Regions from separate parts of the Shewanella sp. SACH genome, predicted to be linked through region 3. Evidence: predicted binding sites of a transcription regulator. Region 3 holds the regulator's gene; each other region holds the start of a gene.

Region 1 (6,247 bases), 830 kb from region 3:
ATGATTTCATCATGCAATGCCTGCGACCAACGCATGTCAGTATCTTGCTTGTCACTTTGAACACCAGCATCAAGCAACTCGCGAATAGGCTCAATCATGGAATAAGGCATAGTGATATGGAAATCACCGCCACCGCCATCGACTTCAATATGGAATGAGTTAATCACGACAACTTCGGTAGGGCTGACAATGTTGGCCATGGCCGGATTGACTTCTGAGTCCAAATAATCGAACTCCACATCCATTACAGGTGCCCAAGCATCTTTATAATCTTCAAAAATTATTTTGAGCAACAGTTGTACAATACGTCTTTCTGTTGGCGTAAATTCACGCCCTTCAATCTTGGCATGGAAACGCCCATCACCACCAAAGAAGTTATCCACTAGGATGAACACCAATCGAGCTTCCATGGTGATCAATGCAGTGCCCTTGAGCGGACTAAAACGCACCATATTCAAGCTAGTAGGAACGAATAGCGTATGTACATACTCACCAAACTTGAGCATCTGTACACCGTTAATCGACACTTCGGCAGCGCGGCGCATCATATTGAACATGCTGATACGCAAATGGCGTGCAAAACGCTCATTCACGATTTCCAACGTCGGCATACGCCCACGAACTATTCGATCTTGGGAAGAGAAGTCGTAAGAGCGAGCATCTTCTCCGGCAGAGTCAATTTCATCATCATCGACGTCATCAACCCCGTGCAGTAGCGCATCAATTTCGTCTTGGCTTAATAAATCACTCACTATATTGCCTTCGCCTCTTTTGGTGCTGAAATTAAAGGGTTATTGCATCACAAAACCAGTAAACAGCACTTTCTCGACAACTTTACGGCCAGTAACCGACTGCAAAGTATTTTGCACACTCAAGAGTGCTAACTGACGTAACTCATCTTTCCCCGCCTGCGTACTGAGTTTTTGTACATCAGCGCCGCTAAAGGTCGTTAACAGCGCATCCTCAATCAGGGGGATGTGTTTTTGTGTCAGCACATCATCGTCTGTACCACGCACCATAAGTTGTACTTTGATCTCAACTAAACGCGCTCTGTCAGGCCCAGGTAAGTTGAATAAGAAAGGGCGTGGCATAGGCACATATGAAGCTGTAGTGAGCGCACCACTTTCAGTAGGTGTTTCTGTTTGGACTGCTCCGTCAGTCGGCGTAGCGGCGTCCTCAGAACTACTACCAAGGAAAAACCACAGTGCGCCAGCAATAAGCAGTGCAACTAACACCCCCACTCCAATAAAAATAAAGAGCTTTTTTTTACTTTTGGGAGCTTCGGTGTTCTCAAGTTCTAACGATTCTTCCTTAGCCATTCACTATTCTCTTTAATTTAAGCAGAAACACTTACGTTTAATTAATATGGAAACGTAACTATGTTAGTCATTGCTATAGGTTACCGACTTAAGCGTAATAATCTATACCTGAATTTACACTAGTGGCTTGATTTAAACCTAAATGTAGCTCTTCTGCCGAGATTTCATCCACATCAGCCCCATTTGAACCGCCACCATCGCCAAAACCACCCTCTCGACGTTCACCTTGGCCACCTTGAGACACATGACTATCAGCCAATTGCATCCCTTGCTCTTGCAGTAACTCGCGCAATCTCGGCATAGCTTGTTCAACCAGATCACGCGTTTGTGTCTGAGTGACATGGAACTGTACTTGGGTTTGATCGCCATGCACTTGGATTTTTACCAGCATATGCCCAAGCTCTGGGGGATCAAGCCTAATCTCAGCATGTTGAATACCTTGACTCACCATAGTGATCAACTGTTGCTTCATTACGGGTGAAAACCGTTGGATCATCTCTTGCATTTGATTCTGTTGTTCGACACCTTTATGTAATGACAGCTGAACTTGCATTGTTTCCTGACGATTAACTTGTAGTGGCGTCGATGCAGTTAAAGAAGCAAATGACTTAATGTCAGTCGTTGATCCCTTGTCTTCATCACCCATAACGAATGGCTTAGCATCTCTTTGAGCATCAAGCGTCACACTGTATTTAGCATCCTTTAGCAAAGTCCCCGCATCCATTGCCGCTTTTGAGATATCAGCATTGACCTCAGTATCACTCACCATGCTGCCCTTAGGATCAACTGCGTTACCTAAGATGTTTTGTGCATCCAGTGTTGTAACTATAGGCTGAACTTCTACTTTACTAACCGCAACATCAACATCAACATTGGAATTTCGACTCACTTGCTGAGGTATTGCAATCTCAGCATTGCGCACTGTTGGTTTATTGCTCTCGGCAGTAACGTCATCCGCATCGTTCTCAGCCAAGTTAGAAGTATCAGCCACCTTGGGACTTGCCAAGTCCAATGTATCCACTCTTTCATCAGCGATTATAGATGTTACAGCCATTTCATTCTTAGTAGTCGATGGCGCTAGCGTTTCTGACTTTAAGGTTTGGCTTGCTGTATTAGGCTTCAACATTGATTCATCTACGTCGTCTGAGGTTGCAAGTGCCTCAGAATTAAGATCCAACCTTGCACCACGCTGTTCAGCGTTTAGACTCGCAACTTGATGCGCATATTTGTCCGTTGAAAATGATTTATCGCCTTTAAGTTCAGTCACATCTGCTTCTTTCAATAACACGCTTTCTAGATTTTTTGATGATGCCTTTTCCGCGGTCTCTGCTGTATCTACAAATTCAGATAAATCCAAATTTTCAGATGTTTTACTGTTCGGCGGAATGACTTGTCCCTTTAAAAATGCAGAATGAGATTCAACGCTTTTATCCGTAGATAACTGTGACTTTAATGCCTCAACTGCCTCATCAAGTAAAACTTTCTTCCCCTGGATTGCTTCAACGGGTAATACGTCTGCTGCTGGTTTGTCGCTTTCTATTGGCAATGTATCTACTGATATTTTAATCGCTAGCACTCTTTCTTTGGGTAATATCTCTGCTGATGTTCCACTGGAGGCTACTAGAGTATTTTTTTGCATTATCTCTACCGATGCTTTGTCAGCAGATACTTTATTAGTGATATCAGTCTCACCAGATGCCTCTGCATTTAGTTGGAGCTGCTCGGTTAACTTTTTGAGTTCTGAGGAAAAGGAAGTATCAGTGTCCAATACCTTTTGGAGACTCAATAGATCGCCGTTTGAGGACTTGCTATTACTTTTCTCAGTTGCCAGGTTAACTTCACTTAACGTTAAAATATCATCCTTACCTTGCGCTGAGCCTGAGATGTCGACTACTGGAAGCTCAGTGTTTATCGCTTTCATTGAAGCTTGTACACCCGACAGCTCAACGGTACTGAATGCATCACTTTTCAATAAAGGGTCACCAGACTCATTATTTTCCCCTTGGGAAGAGTCAGACGGCAAACTCTCTCCATCTGATGCCGTTTTCTTCATGTCATTTGCCATGCTGATCTGGGCGAAGATGAGATTTACGTCAGCATCATCCGTTGATATGTCTTTATCATTTACTTTATCAGTAGAGGCGATCTGCACTTTATCGTCAGTATTCGCTGTAGCCTTTTTAGGCGCGGAAATAGAAAATGAGCTAGCGGAGACAGACGCAAGTGTAGATGAAAAGTCTTCATTATTAGACTCTTGGGGAGATGTCTTAGCGGAATTGGCCGCAGAGTTGCCTGTTTTACTCAACAGGATATTGGTCATTTGTTGCATAAGTGCTCCCAAACATCACCCAGCAGAAAAGAAAATGGCTAGGTAGAAACGTCAATTAAACACTGCGGTTGCAGGGTCATGGACTAAATCAAAGCAAATAAGATGCCAAAACTTCAGTTTTTACTGCAGCATATTGAAAAGAATAAAACTCAGGGAAAGAAGTCGAACAAATGTTCTGCACCATAAGCGGCAACAGAAAACTGAACTCATACGAGTTAGTGAATGGCAAAGATACCGATCAATTAACGCACCATTACACTAACGCTGATGACGGCGATAAAACTGCTGAGAAGCAAATTCATCGGTCATTTTCTGCTCTCGTTTTTGTTCAACAACTTGGCGCTTCTTCTCTTTACTCGCTAAGAGTAATTCCACTGCCTTACGTTTTTTCTGTTTTTCCAACCAATGCTGTTGTCGATATTCTTTTTGTTTTTCACCGTCGGCCACAACGCGATTTTGCTGAGTAATAGCATCATCAATCTGACGAATAAAGCGATGAAACTGGTGATAGTGACTGGCACTAATGGCTTGGCCTTGCTGGGATTGCATTTGCTTCATGTATTCTAAGCGATAGTTATTGAGTGCACTGAGTTGATTCAGCCGTTTTTGACACTCTAACTGCGCCGACTTTAACAATAACGCCGCTTGTTCTTCGGCATCATTGGCGAGCTTTAACACTAACAACAAGGGATCGGCGTTAGCCATACTAGACCTCGATTAATTCGATGACGCCATTATTTGCACTGTGCGGCAAGTTGCCCGAGCATGACTTGGCTATCGGTAAAACTGAATGCATCACGCATGGTTTGGCGTAAAAAAGCATTCATCGCCGGCTGTAATCGTATCGCGTTATCGATTCGAGGATCGCTGCCTTGGGCATAAGCGCCAATGGAAATCAAATCACGATTTTGCTGATACAAGGAATAGGTTTGTTTCACGCGGCGCATCGCTTCCAAGTGTTCATTGGAGATCACCATAGGTGCTACCCGGCTAATAGAAGCTTCAATATCAATCGCAGGATAGTGCCCAGAGTCCGCAAGCGAACGTGACAAGACTATGTGACCATCAAGAATCGCCCGCGATGCATCGGCAATGGGATCCTGTTGATCGTCCCCTTCCGTCAACACTGTATAAAATGCCGTAATTGAACCTTGACCTGGGCCACCGTTGCCGGCGCGCTCAACTAAACGCGGCAGCTTGGCAAACACTGAAGGCGGATAGCCTTTGGTGGCAGGCGGCTCACCCACAGCCAAAGCAATTTCCCGCTGCGCTTGGGCATAACGCGTCAAACTATCCATTAATAACAAGACGTTATAGCCCAAATCGCGAAAGTATTCGGCAATACGAGTCGAGGTTTCACAGGCGCGAAGGCGCATCAGCGGCGAGGTATCTGCAGGCGCGGCAACAACAACAGAACGCGCTCGACCTTTATCCCCAAGAATCTCTTCAATAAACTCTTTGACTTCACGGCCACGCTCGCCCACCAGCCCAACCACAATAATGTCGGCAGTGGTACCGCGGGTCATCATGCCTAAGAGCACACTCTTACCCACACCAGAACCAGCAAACAAGCCCATACGTTGGCCTTTACCCACAGTCAGCATGGCATTAATGGCGCGCACGCCAACGTCCAGCGGCTCGGTAATAGCACGGCGGGATAAGGGATTAATGGCAGCGCTATGTCTTGGCGCTTGTTGATCTGTCTGCAACGCACCTAAACCATCTAAAGGCACGCCGTTACCATCGAGCACGCGTCCTAACAGGGACAAGCCGACATTAAGTCCAGTTTGTTCCCCTAAAGGCACCACTCGGGCACCGGGTAATACCCCACGTAATTCTTCGATAGGCATTAAATAAAGGAGTTCACCATCAAAGCCGACGACTTCGGCAATTAACTCGCCCGCCATGGTTTCGATGGAACATAAGCTGCCCACAGGCGCGCGGCAACCGCTCGCCTCTAAGGTTAAGCCAACAACACGAACCAGCTGACCACTGGCCACAGCACGAAATGGCGGCACTTTATCCTGATGATGATTCAGCCTATTCAGCAGTTGGTGTTGGCGATTTTGCATCTGTTCCGGCATCCGATTGGGTATCTAAGTGCTCACCTGTGTTTGAGGCAGATTGCATGTCCTCAGTGTCTTGGTTAACCGTATCGACAGCTTGGTCATCCGCCGTTTGATCATCAAGCTCAGACTCAAGCGCCACAGCCACTTGTTTGGCAGTATCTTCAGCTTCAATCGTCTCTTGCAGTTGATGCTGTTTATCACTCAAATGCGTATGTTGATTTCGTAATGACTCAAACACAGTATCGATACGCGATGAAAGTGTTAAATCCACTAAAGAGCGATGACTGCTCAGAATACAATCGCCTGCACTTAACGTCGGATCGACTTCAAGCTCCCATTTACTGCGGGTCAGTTGGGCGGTGGAATAAAGTTGTTCGACAAGGATCACATCGTCAGGATGCAGCCGAATAGTCACCGCTTGCTCTTTAATCGGTAACGACTCTATGCCTAAGCGTAATGCCGAAAGCACTTGTTCTGGATGAGTTTTTAATTCGTGACCTATGACTGATTTAGCTAATGTCATACTCAAG
Region 2 (6,247 bases), 840 kb from region 3:
TCTATCGGTTTTCCGATCACTATGATTGGGGGGCTGTTTATTCTTTGGTTAACCTTAACACCAGTCATGGAGCATTTTGATGAAGTGTGGGCCGCGGCTCAAGTGCTGCTTTGCGATATGTTAGCGCTTCAATGTAACGCAGATGGCTTGATATGACGGCATTAGGAGCCGCCCATGGCTGAAGAATCAAGCGGTGAACGTAGTGAGGAACCCACAGGCAGGCGCCTCCAACAGGCGCGGGAAAAAGGGCAAATTGCGCGTTCGAAAGAACTCGGTACAGCAGCGGTATTAATTTCGGCGGCATGTGGTTTTTATATGCTAGGTCCGAGTCTGGCCACGAGTTTAACTCGGGTGTTTGAGACTGTTTTTACCATGGACAGGGCACAAATTTTTGATACCGAAGAAATGTTTAATGTATGGGGCGTTGTTGCGAGCGAAATCGCCTGGCCCATGGCAAAAATGATGTTATTGATTGTGGTGGTTTCTTTTATTGGTAATGTTTCCCTTGGCGGAATGAATTTCTCGACCCAAGCTATGATGCCTAAGGCCAGTAAAATGAGTCCTGCAGCAGGTCTGAAACGTATGTTCGGTGTGCAGGCGTTAGTCGAGCTGACGAAGGGTATTGCCAAGTTTTCTGTGGTGGCATTTTCAGCATACTCATTACTCAGTTATTACTTCAACGATATTATGTTGCTGTCTAGCGACCATCTTCCTGGCAATGTTTACCACGCATTAGATTTACTTGTGTGGATGTTTATCCTGTTATGCTCCTCTATTTTATTGATTGTCGTCATCGATGTGCCGTTTCAAATTTGGAATCATAACAAGCAACTTAAGATGACCAAACAAGAAGTAAAAGATGAATATAAGGACACTGAAGGGAAACCTGAAGTGAAATCGCGGGTACGACAGATGCAGCATGAGTTGGCGCAGCGCCGAATGATGGCTGAAGTACCCAATGCCGATGTCATCGTTGTCAACCCTGAGCATTTTGCAGTAGCGATTAAATACGATGTTCAGCGCTCCGCCGCTCCCTTTGTCATTGCTAAAGGCGTTGATGACGTCGCATTTAAAATTCGTGAGATTGCCCGCGACCACAATATTGCCATTGTCTCAGCACCACCGCTTGCGAGGGCGATATACCATACGACTAAGTTAGATCAACAAATCCCCGAAGGATTGTTTACTGCCGTAGCACAGATATTGGCCTATGTTTTCCAGTTGCGTCAATATCAGAAAGGACGTGGTCGTAAACCTATTCCTGTCCCGCTTAATCAGCCCATCCCTGATGAGTTAAAATATTAAGTTAGCAGCATCTGACACTCGTGAGCGAAAGTCAGATAATGTCACTTTGTATGGATATTCCACTGTTATTTCTTCTTTATATCAATAAGTCACTGATATAATTTTTCTTAATTAGTCTGATTTATTTTGTTGGCGCGTTTTTTGCTTTTCGCTTATTACACGTCAAAATTTAGGTTATAGCGAATGGATGTTAAAGCGACTCTTGGTCAAGTAAAACAACTGCGGCTGAGCTCATTCAAAGGCATTGGTACGCCTATGGTTGTGCTTGCTGCATTGGCCATGATTGTTTTACCTATCCCTCCATTTCTATTAGACATACTTTTCTCATTCAACATTGCCTTAGCGCTCATCGTATTGTTAGTCGCTATTTATACTGATAGACCATTAGATTTCGCCGCTTTTCCAACTGTATTGCTGGTGGCGACATTACTACGACTTGCACTCAACGTCGCTTCAACTCGTGTGGTATTACTCGAAGGCCATAATGGTGGTGATGCGGCAGGTAAGGTGATTGAAGCCTTCGGTTCTGTGGTGATTGGCGGTAACTATGCCGTTGGTTTAGTTGTTTTTATCATTTTGATTATTATCAACTTTGCGGTGGTGACTAAAGGTGCTGGTCGTATCGCAGAAGTGAGCGCCCGCTTTACCTTGGACGCTATGCCAGGTAAGCAAATGGCAATTGATGCCGATTTAAATGCTGGAACCTTAAACCAAGACCAAGCAAGAATACGTCGCGCCGAAGTGACCCGTGAAGCTGATTTTTATGGCGCGATGGATGGTGCTTCAAAATTCGTAAAAGGTGATGCCGTTGCGGGTATCATGATTTTAGTGATCAACATCTTAGGTGGTTTCATCATAGGTATTGTTCAGCATGGCTTAAGTTTCTCTGAAGCGGTTGAAATTTATACCTTGCTGACTATTGGTGATGGTCTGGTGGCGCAGATCCCAGGCTTATTACTGTCAATCGCTGCTGCCTTGATGGTAACCCGTCAAAATGAATCGGGCGATATGGGCCAAATGATGATGAGTCAGATGTTTGACAGTCATAAATCATTGGGTATCGCCGCCGGAGTGTTATTTGTCATGGGTATTGTTCCTGGCATGCCACATATGGCGTTCTTAAGCTTCGCCTTTATTACTGCGGGTGCTGCCTATTTTGTCTATAAGCGTAATGAATCAAAACGCATTAAAGCCCTAGAACAAGTCAAATCTGGCCCGATTGAGAGACAAGATAAAGAGCCTAAAGAACTGGGTTGGGATGATGTACATCATGTTGATACTATTGGGCTTGAGGTTGGATATCGCTTGATCCCACTGGTCGATAAGGGCCAAGGTGGCGAGTTATTAAGCCGTATCAAAGGAGTCCGTAAGAAGTTATCGCAAGAGTTGGGCTTCTTAGTACCTGCGGTGCATATTCGTGACAATCTAGATTTATCGCCTAATGCTTATCGTATTTCATTAATGGGCGTAGTCGTTGGTGAGGCGGATATACGTCACGATTGTGAATTGGCGATTAATCCCGGCCAAGTCTATGGCAAGCTTGACGGTATTGAAACGCGCGATCCGGCTTTCGGTCTGGAAGCGGTATGGATTGCCCCTGAATTACGTGAGCATGCACAAACATTAGGGTATACCGTTGTTGATGCAGCTACGGTTGTGGCAACCCATATTAGTCAATTGCTGACCAATAATGCTGCTAAGTTGTTAGGATACGAAGAAGTGCAACAACTGATGGATATGCTTGCGAAACACTCGCCTAAGCTGGTGGATGGCTTTATTCCTGATGTCATGCCGTTAGGACATGTCGTAAAAGTGATGCAGAACCTATTAAATGAAGGGGTTTCAGTCAGAGACTTGCGTACTATAGTGCAAACTTTGTTAGAATACGGCACTAAGAGTAATGACACTGAAGTCTTGACCGCTGCAGTGCGTATCGCGTTGAAACGTATGATCGTTCAGGAAATTTCAGGCCCAGAGCTAGAAATCCCTGTCATAACTTTGGCGCCAGAGTTGGAACAGATGTTGCATCAGTCAATGCAAGCAACCGGTGGTGATGGTCCTAACATTGAACCCGGTCTTGCAGAACGCATGCAGCAGTCCCTTGCTGATGCGGCTCAGAAGCAAGAAATGGTCGGACAACCCGCCATATTGTTGACGTCAGGTATGTTACGCGCGACGCTGTCACGCTTTGTTAAACATACTATTCCTAATCTCAGAGTCATTTCATATCAAGAAATACCTGATGAGAAGCAAATACGTATTGTATCTGCAGTCGGCCAGTAGAGGACGCATAAGTGAAGATTAAACGATTTTTTGCCAAAGACATGCGCGCCGCACTGGCCCAAGTGAAAGAAACACTCGGCTCAGATGCCGTCATTATGTCAAATAAGAAAGTGAATGGGGGCATCGAAATTGTCGCCGCCGTTGACTATGACGAACCTAAAGCGAAAACCGCAGCTACTGCGCCAGCGCCAACCTTTATGGACGTGAGTGACGACCTTGTGTCCTTGGGTGCTAAACAGCCAGTACGAGTAGAAACCCGTGCAAAGCCTGCGGCACCTGCTGACTCATTACAAGCCTTGTTAGAGAAGCAGCAAAGCCGTTTGAATCAACAGATGTCGCATCAGCAAGTTGATGCAGCGTTACCCGCATGGGCAAAGGGGTTACAAGCTCCGGTTGCGGCAAAAGTGGAGCGTCGCGAAGCGCCTGCTACGTTTGATAAGAAGCCACAGACATCACAGAAACAAAGCGCAGATATTGAGGCAATGCGTGATGAGTTAGCCTCATTGCGTAATTTATTGACACACCAAGTGTCCTCTTTGATGACAGAACATAAAAAACGCATCGACCCCGTCGGTGCTATGCTCGAGGCCAAGTTACTTGAGGCTGAATTCTCCCCTGCGGTTGCGAACAAATTAGCGGCGCTGAGCCAACACTATACGCCTGCAGAATTAGTTCGAGCTTTACCTCAAAGTCTCGCTAACATGCTTGATAATCAAGGTGATGATATTGTTAAACAGGGCGGAGTGGTTGCATTAGTGGGTCCAACCGGTGTGGGTAAAACCACGTCATTAGCGAAACTTGCTGCCCGTTTTGCTGCCCATCATGGTGCTGAGCATGTGGCTTTGATAACGACAGATCATTATCGTATCGGAGCCTATGAGCAATTAGCAACTTATGGCAAAATAATGGGCTGCCCAGTAAAGCAAGCTCATGATCTGAATGAATTAGAGCAAATTCTCTATCAGTTTAGGAATCGCAAGCTAGTATTGATAGATACGGCTGGCATGGGACAACGAGATATGCGTCTTTACCAGCAACTTGATAATTTAACTGCAAATAGCAGGATACCTATCCGCAGTTATCTGGTACTGTCTGCGACAGGACAGCGCCGTGTGCTGCAAGATGCAGTCAATCATTTTAAACGCATTCCCCTATCTGGTGTCGTTCTCACAAAACTCGATGAATCTGTGTCGTTAGCAGGGGCATTAAGTGTGTTGATCCAAAACGGATTACCATTAAGTTATGTTACTGATGGACAAAGAGTTCCTGAAGATATGAAAGTTGCGGATACCTTAGATTTAGCCCAGCAGGCACTCGCAGCGTTAGATAGTACAGAACAACAATCATTACAAGACACAGCGTGGTCAGATAATATGGCCTGTGCATTTGAGTAGATTTATGACCCTGGATCAAGCAAGTGGTTTACGTATGATGAATCAACCCTATAACGAAAAAGTGAAAGTAATCGCGGTCACAGGTGGTAAAGGTGGCGTTGGTAAAACCAGCGTCTCCATTAATACTGCTGTGGCATTAGCCGAAAAAGGCAAGCGTGTCTTGGTACTTGATGCTGACCTTGGCTTAGCAAACGTCGATGTCATGCTGGGTATTCGTGCCGAGCGTAACCTCTCCCATGTTCTCTCTGGTGATGCAGAGCTTGACGATATTATCGTTCGTGGCCCTAAAGGGATTGGCATAGTGCCAGCCACTTCAGGAACACAAGGGATGGTGGAATTAAGCCCAGCGCAACATGCAGGGTTAATTCGCGCATTTAGTGAGATGCGGACTCAGTTTGATATTCTAGTCGTAGATACTGCTGCTGGGATTTCAGATATGGTGCTCAGTTTCTCACGTGCATCGCAGGATGTGCTGGTCGTTGTTTGTGATGAACCCACATCAATTACCGATGCCTATGCCCTGATAAAAATCCTCAGCCGTGAGCATGGCGTGTTCCGTTTTAAAATAGTTGCCAATATGGTGCGTAGTTTACGCGAAGGTATGGAATTATTTGCTAAACTCAGTAAAGTGACCGACAGATTTTTGGATGTCGCCCTTGAATTGGTTGCAACAATCCCATTTGACGAAAACTTACGTAAATCAGTTCGTAAACAAAAATTGGTGGTTGAAGCTTATCCTAAATCACCAGCAGCGATTGCGTATCAAGGGTTGGCAAATAAAATTCTAAGCTGGCCTGTACCGCAGCAACCTGGTGGGCATTTGGAGTTTTTCGTTGAGCGTTTAGTACAACGACCAGATTTTCAAGAGGAAAAAACGAGTGAATAAAGCCGCTGCGTATACTTGTTTTGACAATAAATCGTCGATCGTTGAACAGTATGCTCCGTTGGTTAAAAGAATTGCGCATCATTTACTCGCCAGACTACCTGCCTCCGTGCAGTTAGATGATTTACTCCAAGCTGGGATGATGGGGTTATTAGAAGCATCATCCAAGTTTGATGGTGGCAAGGGTGCGAAATTTGAAACCTTCGCCGGCATACGCATACGTGGGGCCATGTTAGATGAAATTCGCCGCGGCGATTGGGTCCCTCGTTCCGTTCATCGTAACAACCGCAAGGTTGCACACGCTATAGATGAGTTAGAGCAAGCACTGGGTCGTGATGCACGCGACACAGAAATTGCAGAAAAACTTGATATGACGCTCGAT
Region 3 (6,247 bases):
AGGATTTTACGGCCCAATCAGTGATGATGTGTGGCAACGCGCGCAAAAGATTAAACTGTTGATCTGTGACGTCGACGGGGTGTTTTCCGATGGTCGTATTTACCTAAGCAATAGCGGCGAAGAGCTAAAAGCCTTCCACACTCGCGACGGCTATGGCGTGCGCTCGATACTCACCAGCGGTTTTAATCTTGCGGTGATCACTGGACGTCAATCCAAAATCGTTGAAAACCGTATGACGGCGCTTGGCGTAACTCATATCTACCAAGGCGTAGACAATAAGTTCGAGCCCTATGAAGCATTGCTCGCACTCTATGGTGTTACCCCAGAAGAAGTGGCTTATATCGGTGATGATATTGTCGATCTGCCAGTAATGAATGTCGTCGGTTTAGCAGTCAGCGTAGCCGATGGTCATCCCTATGTTCGTCAGCACGCCCACTTTGTGACTACGCTCAATGGCGGCCACGGTGCCTTGCGTGAACTCACAGATCTATTGCTACTCAGTCAAAATAAATTCACTTCGGCCCATGGAATGAGTATATGAGTCGTGTGACACTCGCGATTATCGCTTTTTTTGGAACGGCATTAGTGCTTTATTGGCAAGTGCAGAACAAACACAGCGGTGATACCGATAACAGAGTAAAAGATCAAAATACCCCAGATTTCATCGTTGAAGATCTGCGCAGTGTTGAGTTCAACGAACAAGGGCTAGTCAATAGCCGTGTGACGGCGAAACACATGGAACATTATGATTCAACGAATCAAACTTACTTTACTCAACCTGTTTATCTTGTTTATCCAGACCAAGGTAAAGCACAATGGCAACTCAGAGCAGATCAGGGCAAGCTAAACAAGGAAACGGGCAAGGTTGTATTAGAAAACAATGTTATTATTGATGCCATTAGCCCAGAAGAACCGATCCAGACCTTGTCCACCAGTTATCTGGAACTCGATCTCAATACGATGATAATGACCTCTGACCGCACCATTTACGTCACAGGGAAAGATTTTAATATTCAAGGCCAAGGCCTTTATGCCGACCTCAACGCGCAAGAAGTGCAATTGACCAGTCAGGTAGTAGGAACATATGAAGCAAAATAACGTATTACTTGCCAGCCTAATGCTAATAATGAGCATGAGCGCCTTTGCTAAAGTCGACGACCTGAAACAGGAAGTCAAAATCAAGGCTGTGAGCCAAACGGCAGATATCAAGAACAACCAGATCATCTTCTTTGGTCCGGTTGAAGTCACCCAAGGTTCGATTAAAATCCATGCAGATCAACTGCGTGCATTTTCTGCCGAAGGTGAAAATAGCAAAATTTTAGTGGCCACAGGTAACCCTGCGACGTACAGCCAAGTGTTAGACGATGGCCGTCCAGCCTCAGCGAGCGCGAAAGAAATTCGTTACGATATGGCGAGCCGCACCCTGACACTTAAAGGTTTAGCCTCGTTAGATCAAGCGGGCAGCCAAGTGACGGGTAATTTGATCCGCTACAACATCATCCAGCAAAAATTGATTGCCGAGAGTACCGGCAGTGGCGACGATCGCGTGATCACGATTATTCAGCCAGAAAGCTATCAAGATGATGCCAAACCAGACGCGCCAGCAGATAAACCTGTGAAAAAGCAGGACTCTAAATGACCCAAATCACCCTAAGAGCACAAAATCTGGCGAAGAGTTACAAGAGTCGCCAAGTGGTTAAAGACGTCAGTCTGACGGTCAAAACCGGTCAAGTCGTTGGCCTACTCGGCCCGAACGGCGCGGGTAAAACCACCACCTTTTACATGGTCGTCGGTCTGGTTAAAAGCGATAAAGGCCACATCTTTATCGACGATGATGATTTAACCGCAGATCCTATGCACCTGCGCGCCCGCAAAGGCATAGGTTACTTGCCACAGGAAGCCAGTATCTTCCGTAAACTGACCGTCCATGACAACATCATGGCCGTGCTGCAAACGCGCAAAGAATTAAAAAAAGAGCAAAGGGAAGAAGAGCTAGAGCATCTGCTTGAAGAGTTCCACATCACCCATATCCGTGACAGCCAAGGCATGTCATTGTCGGGGGGTGAACGTCGCCGTGTCGAAATTGCGCGGGCGTTAGCAGCAAATCCTAAGTTCATTTTGCTCGATGAACCCTTTGCTGGTGTCGATCCGATTTCAGTTATCGACATTAAAAAGATTATCGAACAGCTCAAAAGTCGTGGCCTTGGCGTGTTGATCACAGACCACAATGTCCGTGAGACATTAGATGTGTGTGAACATGCCTATATCGTGAGTCACGGAAACTTGATTGCCGAAGGAACACCCGCAGAGATCTTAGACAATCAGCAAGTTAGGGCTGTGTACTTAGGTGAACAATTCAGGCTATAGTTAATCAAGCGGAGCCAATGCAGGCAATTTATGCCACCATTGGACTCCACTCAAGATGATAACAAGCGACCTCATCCAACAATAATAACGTAGGGATCAGCGGTAACATGAAAGCGTCACTCCAGCTCAAACTGGGTCAACAGTTAACCATGACGCCACAATTACAACAGGCCATCCGTCTGTTGCAACTGTCGTCATTAGAACTGCAGCAAGAGATCCAGCAAGCCTTAGATTCTAATCCCCTTCTCGAGCTGGAAGAGGATCAATTCGACGCCACTAAAGACCCTGTAAACCAAACGCTATCCGATACGGATTTCAGTGAATCTAGCACCCTGCCGCCAGAAAAAGACAGCTCCACCATAGACACGGCAGAGTCCTTAACCAAAGAATCCATGCCCGACGAACTGCCCATGGACACCACGTGGGATGAAGTGTTCACCGCCTCCCCTAATTCTGGCCCCGGCGGCAGTCGTGAAGATGATATGCCCTTCCAAGGTGAGACCAGTGAAGGCTTGTATGAACACTTAGAATGGCAAAAAAACCTCACACCGTTTTCTGAAACCGATTTAGCCATTGCCACCGCTATTATTGATGCCATCGACGATCAAGGCTATCTCACCCAAAGCACTGACGAAATCCTCGAAGCCATGGGCAATTCTGAGGTTGAGCTCGACGAAGTCGAAGCCGTACTAAAGCGCATTCAACATTTTGATCCCATTGGTGTTGCCGCCCGCGATTTAAGCGAGTGCCTGTTGATCCAACTGTCGCATTTTGCCGCTGACACGCCCAACCTAGAAAACGCCCGCATGCTGATCAAAGATCATTTAGATCTGATCGCCGCCCGCGATTTTAGATTGTTGATGCGTAAGACTAAATTAAAAGAGGATGAATTAAGAGACGGCATCGCGCTTATCCAAACTCTCAATCCCCGCCCAGGTTTATTGATTACGCCCAACGATGACGAATACGTCATCCCAGATGTGTCAGTGTCGAAGAAAAATGGCCGCTGGGTGGTTGAGCTGAATCCTGACTGCATGCCAAAAATCAATGTAAACCAACATTATGCCTCGATGGCGCGCAGCACTAAAAGCCAAGCCGATAGCCAATTTATTCGTGGTCATCTGCAAGAGGCTAAATGGTTTATCAAGAGTTTAGAGAGCCGTAATGATACCCTGTTGAAGGTGGCGAACTGTATCGTCCAATATCAGCAAGGTTTCTTTGAATACGGTGAAGAAGCCATGAAACCTATGGTGCTTAACGATATTGCCGAAGCGGTAGAAATGCATGAGTCGACCATCTCAAGGGTGACGACACAGAAATACATGCATACCCCTAAGGGACTTTTTGAACTAAAATACTTCTTCTCTAGCCACGTCGGTACTGACGATGGTGGGGAGTGCTCATCCACAGCAATCAGAGCCTTCATTAAGAAACTGGTTGCAGCGGAAAACCAGAAAAAACCATTAAGCGACAGTAAGATGGCACAGCTTCTGGCAGAACAAGGGATCAACGTAGCCCGCAGAACCATTGCGAAGTACCGAGAGGCTATGCTCATTCCGCCTTCTAATCAGCGTAAAAGTTTATAACCTACAGTGGATATCGGAGGACGTTTCTATGCAAATAAACCTGAGTGGACACCATGTCGAAATTACCGAATCGTTACGCGCATATGTAGAAGAAAAGTTTTCAAAACTTGAACGCCATTTCGAACAGATCAATAATGTGCACGTTGTGCTCAATGTCGAGAAAATGCAACAGATTGCCGAAGCGAGAATAAATCTTATCGGTGGTGAAGTTTTTGCTACTTCAGAGCATGCTGACATGTATGCCGCTATAGACGCCCTGATTGACAAGCTTGATCGTCAGGTTATTAAACACAAAGAGAAGTTAACAAAACACTAATAATGGAACTTTGTACCATACTGCGGCCGGAGTGCACTACCTGCGCCACTCCGGGCAGCAAGAAAAAGGTACTGGAACTCATCAGCGACTTAGTCGCTGCCCAGTACCCGACCCTCTCATCTCAAGAGATATTCGAAAGCCTAGTGGCGCGCGAAAAGATGGGGAGCACAGGTATAGGTAACGGCATCGCCATTCCACATGGTCGACTAGCCGATATAGATCAGCCCATTGCCATACTCATTAAGTGTGAAGAGCCGATAGCATTCGATGCTATCGATAAGCAACCTGTTGATATTTTATTTGCACTACTGGTGCCTGCAGACCAATGTCAGCAGCACTTAAGTACCTTGTCTTGCATGGCCGAAAAGCTGAGCGACAAGCAAATATTAAAGCAATTACGCAAGACGCATGATGAAACGGAACTCTATCAGGTAATCACTGGATGAAACTGGTCATAGTGTCGGGCCGCTCAGGCTCAGGCAAATCTGTCGCCCTAAGGGTACTCGAAGATCTCGGCTATTATTGTGTCGATAACCTTCCCTTGCCCTTAATCGGCACTTTGCTTGAGCAACTCAAAGGCAGTAACGATCTCGTCGCCATCAGTGTCGACGTGCGTAACATGCCTGAGCAGGATAAAGTCTTAGTGAAGCAACTCGCGAGCCTGCCTCCTGATACTGAGTTAACCAGCTTCTTCCTCAATTCCAGCGATAAAATTCTGCTTAAGCGTTACAGCGAGACCCGCCGTTTGCATCCTTTGTCGAAGAGCCAAGTCTCTTTGCAAGAAGCGATAAAGCTGGAAGGGAAACTGCTCGAGCCTATGTCAAAACTGGTCGATCACTACATAGATACGTCAAATTTGAATATCTATGATTTAAGCGATCAAGTGAGACAAATTCTGCTCGGCAGCGTCGATAAAGAGTTAGTGATTAACTTCGAGTCCTTTGGCTTTAAGCACGGTATGCCAACCGAAGCCGACTTTATGTTCGATGTGCGCTTCCTGCCTAACCCACACTGGGAACTGGCGCTGCGTCCATTGACAGGCTTAGATGAGCCCGTGGCTGAGTTCTTAAATCGTCAACCACTCGTGAATAAGTTCATCTGGCAAATCGAAAATTTACTGGAAACTTGGCTGCCACATCTCGAGCGCAACAATCGCAGTTATTTAACTGTGGCGATTGGCTGCACGGGTGGGCAACACAGATCGGTTTACGTCGCAGAGCAATTGGCTAAACGCTTTAGTAACGGTAAACATAAAGTTTATGCCCGCCATCGAGAGCTGAATAATGCCAAAGCTTGAACGTCAGATCACCATCTGTAACAAACTGGGATTACATGCCCGTGCCGCCACTAAGTTGGTGGTACTGGCATCCGAGTTTGATGCGACCATCACCTTGATACAAGGCGATAAACAGGCATCCGCCGCCAGCGTACTCGGCTTATTGATGCTTGAGACTGGCATGGGTAAAACCATTAAACTTATCGCCGAAGGCCCAGATGCTGAGCCAGCTCTGGATGCCATTTGTGCCTTAATCGACGCTAAGTTTGACGAAGCCTGTTAGTTTGATTTCATACTCAGCGTTCCACACAGGCACTCAGATTAGTACACCTCACACTTAGCACTGCTTATTTGTGCAGTTCACATCTCGTTTCAAAAGCTTGGCGACACATTTGTCGCTCGACGACACGAACCATAGGCGATTACACTAGCGAGCATTACCGCTGACTCATCTTAGTTTTAGCCGCCTTAATCTATGCGTAAAACGCATGACCTATGCCAGAGCGCTCTATCTGTGACTGAAGCATAGTTATCGCGAAGTCACCGCTAAGTCTCAGCCCTGCGCCAAGCAGCGCACTCTCGAACCAATTTGCCGCACAGTGGCGGACAACTATGGAGGACAAATGCCCGTAGATAATTCAGAAAACGATCACACCGGACATAGTCTCGACCAGTTAAACCAAGCGCTTAGCAGTGGCATGT

The links. The regulator sigma-54, encoded in region 3, starts transcription at its own class of promoters, with help from an activator protein. The targets are predictions, from matches to a motif close to GTTGGCACGNNNNTNGNNT.
Region 1: the regulator sigma-54 is predicted to act here: its motif matches at 3,740-3,758, upstream of BM607_RS12720 (flagellar hook-length control protein FliK).
Region 2: the regulator sigma-54 is predicted to act here: its motif matches at 1,434-1,452, upstream of flhA (flagellar biosynthesis protein FlhA).

Annotation. Positions count from the first base shown of each region.
Region 1 covers NZ_MPDG02000002.1:1,084,243-1,090,489, reverse strand. The annotation lists gene fliM (flagellar motor switch protein FliM) at 1-752, opposite strand, end outside; gene fliL (flagellar basal body-associated protein FliL) at 792-1,319, opposite strand; gene BM607_RS12720 (flagellar hook-length control protein FliK) at 1,408-3,648, opposite strand; gene fliJ (flagellar export protein FliJ) at 3,907-4,353, opposite strand; gene fliI (flagellar protein export ATPase FliI) at 4,383-5,720, opposite strand; gene fliH (flagellar assembly protein FliH) at 5,689-6,247, opposite strand, start outside.
Region 2 covers NZ_MPDG02000002.1:1,093,294-1,099,540, forward strand. The annotation lists gene fliR (flagellar biosynthetic protein FliR) at 1-156, shown strand, start outside; gene flhB (flagellar biosynthesis protein FlhB) at 175-1,305, shown strand; gene flhA (flagellar biosynthesis protein FlhA) at 1,489-3,588, shown strand; gene flhF (flagellar biosynthesis protein FlhF) at 3,600-4,982, shown strand; gene BM607_RS12775 (MinD/ParA family protein) at 4,987-5,868, shown strand; gene BM607_RS12780 (RNA polymerase sigma factor FliA) at 5,861-6,247, shown strand, end outside.
Region 3 covers NZ_MPDG02000002.1:255,155-261,401, reverse strand. The annotation lists gene kdsC (3-deoxy-manno-octulosonate-8-phosphatase KdsC) at 1-541, shown strand, start outside; gene lptC (LPS export ABC transporter periplasmic protein LptC) at 538-1,098, shown strand; gene lptA (lipopolysaccharide transport periplasmic protein LptA) at 1,085-1,639, shown strand; gene lptB (LPS export ABC transporter ATP-binding protein) at 1,636-2,367, shown strand; gene BM607_RS08925 (RNA polymerase factor sigma-54) at 2,475-3,953, shown strand; gene hpf (ribosome hibernation promoting factor) at 3,982-4,269, shown strand; gene ptsN (PTS IIA-like nitrogen regulatory protein PtsN) at 4,272-4,715, shown strand; gene rapZ (RNase adapter RapZ) at 4,712-5,566, shown strand; gene BM607_RS08905 (HPr family phosphocarrier protein) at 5,553-5,828, shown strand; gene mgtE (magnesium transporter) at 6,169-6,247, shown strand, end outside.